Regions from separate parts of the Nocardioides ginsengisoli genome, predicted to be linked through region 1. Evidence: predicted binding sites of a transcription regulator. Region 1 holds the regulator's gene; the other holds the start of a gene.
The links. Region 1 encodes LexA, which represses DNA repair genes until DNA is damaged. Its sites were predicted from a motif close to TCGAACANNTGTTCGA; they were not measured.
Positions count from the first base shown of each region.

Region 1 (3,203 bases):
CGAGCCTGCCGCCGATGTGGACGACGACCGACCCGACCGTGGTGCGCAACGCCCTCGGCAGGCTCAGCGCACCACCTGAGCGCTGATCTTCGCCGCGCGCTTGCGGGTGCCGGAGTTGGCGAGCGTGATCTCGATCCACGCCACCTTGCGGCCGAAGGCGAAGGTCGGCCGCTTGTCGCCGGCCGCGTTGAGCGCGATCGCCCGGGCGACGGGCAACTTGCCCTTCTCCTTGATGGTCACGGTGGCGAAGCCGCCGCTGGCGCGACTGTAGAGGTCGATGCTCACCCGCAGCCGACCGCGCGTGGCGCCGCTGGTGAAGCGGACCGTGCGCGAGGCGAGGCTGTTGATGTCGGTGCGCGCGGAGGCGCTGCGACGGGTGTTGGTGAGCCGGAACTTCCGCCACAGCGGAGCGGCGCGGTAGGCGCTGCCCTCGGAGTAGTAGGCGGCCGGACGACGGTCCCACGTCGAGAACCAGCCGAACTGCTTGCGCAGCTCCGTGCCGCGCACGGCGAGCAGGCGGTTGAGCGCGGTGCGGGCGCCGGGGTTGCCGGCCGCGCGGTCCCACAGCTCCTTGATGATGACCGGCATGCCGCCGTACTGGGTGGGGAAGCGCTCGCTGAGGTAGCGGAAGAAGATCCACGAGCCGTAGACGCCGGCCGGAGCGGTCAGCGACTGCGCCGGGCGCCCCAGCGGACCGGAGCTGAGGAACTGCCGGTTGTCGTTGATGTTGGTGTAGAGCTCGTCCTCGGCCCAGGTGGCCGTGCCCTCCATGAGCCACGCCTCCTCGCCGACGTCGTAGGCGAACTGGACGGCGTGGAAGAACTCGTGGGCCGCGGTCACCTCGAGGTTCTCGACCGGCGTGTGCGCGTTGAAGACCTGCTCGGTGTAGTTGTTGTCGAGCACGCAGTAGGCGGGGGCCGTGCCGTGGCCTGCCACCGGCGTGTCGGTCGTGCAGTAGCCGTAGAGGCCGCGCTTGCCGAGGTCGGCGAGGTAGACGTCGAAGACGTTGTCGCCGTTGCCCACGCCGCCGCTGGACTTACCGACGGTGCGGTCGGGCAGCGGCTTGCGGTAGCCGGCGGCAACGTAGCGGGAGGCGACGCTCTTCATCACGTCGAGGACCGTGGCGGCGTAGCTGCCGCCGGCGGCGTTGGGGCCGGAGGCGACGTAGTGGACGCAGATGCCGCTGTCGCAGACCGACGGCGCTTCGGTAGCGGCGCCGTAGCAGGGCAGACCGTTCTTGTCGTTGCCGGCTGCATCGCACTCGATGCCACCTGGCGGGTCGTTCTTGTTGGGTCGGGCGAGCAGCCGGGCCGCGTCGTCCTGCAGGTTCTTGGGGAGGTCGTCCTGCTTGGTGGCCAGGTTGGCCAGCGCGACCGAGAGGTCGGCGCTGGTGCCGTCGGCGGTGACCGTCTGCACGGTCGGGTCGATGATCTGCTGGACCGTCGCGAGTGCCTGCTTGGCCTGCTCGGTCGGGTCGCCGGTCGGGTCGCCGGTCGGGTCGCCGGCGGTGACGCCGAGTGCCGGGTCGATCAGGTCGGGGGCGATCAGCGACGGGTCGCTGTACGCCGAGCCGGCCGGGCGGGCCGGTGCGTTGTCGTCGGCCTGGGCCGCGGCGCCGAGGAAGGGCACCGTCAGCAGACCGGCGAGCAGGGACGCGGACAGCAGCGCGGCGCGGGGGAAGCGGCTGCGAGGAGTCATGGGGTTCGGCCTTCGCCTGGACGACAGGACCCCCTGACCCTACGCGATCGTCAGGCTCAGACCCGACGCAGCACGGCAGTCACCTTGCCGAGGATCGTGGCGTTGGTGCCGTCGATCGGCTCGAACGCCGGGTTGTGGGGGAGCAGCCAGACCTTGCCGTCCTTGCGCTGGAAGGTCTTGACGGTGGCCTCGCCGTCGATCATCGCGGCCACGATCTCGCCGTTCTCGGCCGTCGGCTGCTGCCGGATGACGACATAGTCGCCGTGGCAGATGGCGGCCTCGATCATCGACTCGCCACTGACCTCGAGCAGGAACAGCTGGCCGTCGCCGACGAGCTGGCGGGGGAGCGGGAAGACGTCCTCGACGCGCTCCTCGGCGAGGATCGGGCCGCCGGCCGCGATCCGGCCGACGACCGGGACGTTGGCCGGGACCGGAGCGGCGTCGCCGATGCCGGTCTCGTCGTAGCCCTGGCGGTCGGGCTCCTCGACGTTGCCGATGGCGCGCCGAGCCGCCATCACCTCGGGCAGGAAGACCTCGAGCGCGCGCGGGCGGTTGGGGTCGCGCTTGAGGTAGCCCTTCTCCTCCAGGGTGCGCAGCTGGTGGGCCACGCTGGAGGTGCTGGTCAGGCCCACCGCCTGGCCGATCTCGCGCATGCTCGGCGGGTAGCCGCGCTTCTCGATGCTGTCCTTGATGTGGGCCAGCACGCGCTGTTGACGCGGGGTCAGCCCGGTCGCGTCGGGCGGTCCGTCGGGCAGCTCCGACACCCTGCTCGCCTGCTTGTCGGCCTGCTTGTCGGCCTTGCGGTCAGCCATGGGTGGTGCCCTCCAGATCGGCGTCGGTGGGGTCCGGCCGCGACGGCGGACCGGTGTGACGACGCTAACCGAAGTCGGGGGCGAAGTTCAAACACGTGTTCGAACGGCGTGTTGCTCGTGCGGCGACCAAGGTGTTCGAACGAAGTTTCGAACAAATGCTGGACTTTGTTCGAACCGGTGTTCTAATCTCGTGCACATGTTCGATCGAACGTCTGATCGAACCACTTCCGTCGGACCCCCTGAGTACAACAGGGTCCGTCCACTTCCCCCGGAGGTCCAGAGGTCATCATGAGCACCGTCACCATCGTCCCGAGCATCACCACCGCCCGCCGCACCGCCGTTCGTCGGCCCGCCCGCGTCGCCGCCCCGCGCGTCGCGCCGGTGTCGCACGGCGGCGAGGGGCAGATCCGGCTCACCCGCCGGGGCCGGCTCGTGGTGTTCGCCCTCGCCTTCCTGATCGTGGCCGCGGCGGCCGTCTGGCTCGCCGCCGGCTCCGCCGCGTCCCGTGACGCGGGCGGCCCGGCGCAGGTCGACGTGGTCACCGTGGCGCCCGGCGACACCCTGTGGGACATCGCCAGCGACGCCTCCGCGGCCACCGGCGGCGGCGACGTCCGCGACATGATGCGCACCATCGAAGACCTCAATGCCATCGATGGCGGCTCGGTCTTCGTCGGCCAGCAGCTGCGCGTCCCG
Region 1 covers NZ_BAABAC010000020.1:65,420-68,622, forward strand. The annotation lists gene AB4880_RS10715 (ATP-dependent DNA helicase) at 1-86, shown strand, start outside; gene AB4880_RS10720 (MXAN_6640 family putative metalloprotease) at 64-1,698, opposite strand; gene lexA (transcriptional repressor LexA) at 1,755-2,510, opposite strand; partial or broken gene AB4880_RS10730 (LysM peptidoglycan-binding domain-containing protein) at 2,799-3,203, shown strand, end outside.

Region 2 (3,203 bases), on a different contig from region 1:
GACGCCGACGCAGAACCCGGCGCCGACGCCGTCCGACGCCGCGACGCCCTGAGCAACCGGCTTGCCTGAGGCGGGCCCGCGGGTGAGGGTGGAGGCGTGACGTCGTACATCTCGCACACCACCGTCGACTGTGCCAACGCCTACGAGCTCTCGGAGTGGTGGAAGCCGGTCCTCGGCTACACCGACCTCCCCGACGACCCGAACGAGCCGGGCCACGAGGAGTGCATGATCATCGACCCCGAGAGTGGCCACAAGCTGCTGTTCATCCAGGTCCCCGACCGCAAGGCCGCCAAGAACCGGGTCCACTTCGACCTGCGCCCGAGGCGCGGCACCGGCACCCGCGACGAGGAGCTCGAGCGGCTGCTCGACCTGGGCGCGACCCAGGTCGACGACCACCGCGGCATCTACGGGCCGGGCAGCGGGTGGGTCGTGCTGGCCGACCCGGAGGGCAACGAGTTCTGCATCCTGCGCTCGGACGCCGAGCTCGAGGGCTGAGCTCAGATCTAGAAGACGTTGAGGGGCCGGAACTGCACCGAGATGCGCGGGCCGGCCGCCGCGACCTTCGGTACGGCGTGCTCCCACGTGCGCTGGCAGGAGCCGCCCATCACGACCAGGTCGCCGTGGCCCATCTCGACGGCGAACGCCTCGTCGCGCCGCTCGGGGTCGCGCGGGCGCAGGTGGAGCCGGCGCGGGTCGCCGACGGAGACGATCGCGACCATGGTGTCGTGGGTGGAGCCCCGGCCGATGGTGTCGCCGTGCCAGGCGACGCTGTCGCGGCCGTCGCGGTAGTAGCAGCAGCCGGCCGTGCGGAAGGCCTCGCCGAGCTCGGGCGCATAGCGCTCGTTGAGCCGCTCGCGGGCCGCGGTGAGCGCGGGGTGGGGAAGCTCGTCGCCGATCATGTAGGTGTAGACGAGCCGCGGGACGTCGACGACCCGGTCGTACATCGCCCGGCGCTCGGCCCGCCACGGCACCTCGTTGACGAGGGTCGCGAGGACGTCGTCGGCGTCGGGCAGCCAGTTGCGTGCGACGTCGACCCAGGCGCCGGCGCTGAGGACGCGCCGCTCGCCGGTGTCGGCCGCGGGGGTGGCCGCGTCGAAGAGGCTGGTCTGGAAGTCGACCGTCATGGGCCTACGATAGCGCCGATTCGAACAGATGTTCGCACGCCGCGCGCTTCTTTCCGGCGAGCAGGCGAGGCAAAGAATCGGGCGTTTCCGGGACGCCCGCGACCGGCGCTCCTAGTCTCGAAGGGAGCAGCAGTCCAGGGGGGACGATGAGCCGGTCACTCAAGCATGTCGAGATTCGCGAATACGTCCGCGGTCTGGTCGAGGGCAGCGCCCCGGGGACGGCGGCGCCGTCCGAGCGCGATCTCGTCGACCGGTTCGGCGTGGCCCGGATGACGGTCCGCCAGGCGCTCGACGCGCTGGTGGGCGAGGGCGTGCTGGAGCGCTTCCCCGGACGCGGCACGTTCGTCGCCGGCCCCCGGCGTACGCCGACCGGGGTCGCCAGCTTCACCGAGGACATGGCCCGGCGTGGCATGGTCGCCGAGGCACGCACGCTCGCGGCCGAGCACGTCGTCGCCGGCGAGCGGCTGGCGCGGGCGCTGCAGGTCGTGCCCGGGACGCCGGTCGTGCACTGGCGGCGGCTGCGGATGGCCGACGGCCGCGTGGTCTGCCTGTCCGACGCCTACCTCGACCACGGCCGGATCCCCGGCCTGCTCGACGCCCTCCCCGCCAGCCTGTACGTCGAGCTCGGCGCCCGCGGCACCCGCCCGACGTGGGCCGAGGACGTGCTCACCGCCGGCATCGCGACGCCCGACGAGGCGACCCTGCTCGAGGTGCCCGGCGGCGCGGCCGTGCTGCGCCACAACCGCCGGGCGCTCGCCGGCGAGGTGGTGGTCGAGGTGTCGCGGACCGTCTACCGCGGCGACGCCTACACGATGAGCCTGCAGCTGAGCAGCTGACGCCCGCCGGCGTCAGGCGGGTCAGCGGGGTCAGGCGGGGTCAGGCGGGGTCAGGCGGGGGCAGGCGGGGTCAGGCGGGGTCAGGCGGGGTCAGGCGGGGTCAGGCGGGGTCAGGCGGGGTCAGGCGGGGCCGAGGCCGCCGAGCGGCGCGACGACCGCGCCGGACTCCTCGCACACCCAGGTCGGCTCGGGTCCGCCGAGGTCGGGCTCGATGTGCAGCGCGTGCGCCGGTCCGCCGTCGCAGGCGGTGCACACCGGCCACAGGCCCTCGCGCGCGCCGCGACCGAACTGGTCGGCGAGCGCGTCCTGGACGTCCTGGGCGACCAGCCCCGCCACGAACTCGGCTCCCGGCGGCCACTGACTCAACCACCACCGGCGCTCGGAGCAGGCCTCCTCGAGGGCGGTCACCGACGCCGGCGAGCCGAGCCCGCGGGCCTCGAGGTCGGCGAGCACCTGGGCCCGGGCCACGAAGATCGCGTTGTCGTCCACGGGCCCATTGTGACGGGCGGCACCTGAGGCGCAGCCCGGGCGTCGCGCTACAGCGACGCGGTGAGCTCGCTGAGCTCGCGGGCGACATTGGCGCGGGCCGCGTCCTCCCACTGCGCCCGGCCGTGCGGGGTGCAGAACAGCTCGGGGGCGTCGGTCAGCGCGCGCAGCACGTCGGCGCGGCCCATCGCGAAGACGTCGTCGGGCAGGTGCGCGTACTCGGTGCGGACGGCGGCGACGTACTCGTCGTAGCGCTCGCGGTCGGCGGCCAGGATCGACAGGTCGGCGTCGGAGAGCGCGTAGCCGTTGGCGTCGCCGGGCTCGGGCCGGTGGTGCTCGGTGAGGCGCACCAGCCGGACCACCTCGGCGACCGTGGCGGGGTCGGCGACCGCGGGCAGCGCCTGCTCGGCCCAGGTCGCCGAGCGCTCCTCGGCGTCGCGCTCGCCGTCGTAGACGGCGTCGTGGAACCAGGCGGCGAGCACCACGGGCGTGCGGTCGAAGGCCGTGCCCGCGGCGGCGAGCTCGTCGAGGCGCGTGAGCACCTCGACCAGGTGCCGGGTGCCGTGGTGACCGCGGCTCGGGTCGGCGTACGCCGCCCAGAGCTCGGCACGCAGGCCATCGGCGCCGGTCAGCGGCCAGGGCAGGTCGGCCTGGATGTTCGGGTCGGGATGGTCGTCCGCCATCGCTCCATTCAAACCGACCGCCCCGGCCGCTGTCATCGGCGGGTCGGCCTCACGCGCTCAGTCGCCCTTCACGT
Region 2 covers NZ_BAABAC010000050.1:31,500-34,702, reverse strand. The annotation lists gene AB4880_RS25515 (hypothetical protein) at 1-52, shown strand, start outside; gene AB4880_RS25510 (VOC family protein) at 97-495, shown strand; gene AB4880_RS25505 (alpha-ketoglutarate-dependent dioxygenase AlkB) at 504-1,124, opposite strand; gene AB4880_RS25500 (GntR family transcriptional regulator) at 1,271-1,960, shown strand; gene AB4880_RS25495 (DUF8819 family protein) at 2,081-2,449, opposite strand; gene AB4880_RS25490 (HD domain-containing protein) at 2,497-3,129, opposite strand; gene AB4880_RS25485 (RtcB family protein) at 3,187-3,203, opposite strand, start outside.
Region 2: the regulator LexA is predicted to act here: its motif matches at 1,145-1,160, upstream of AB4880_RS25505 (alpha-ketoglutarate-dependent dioxygenase AlkB).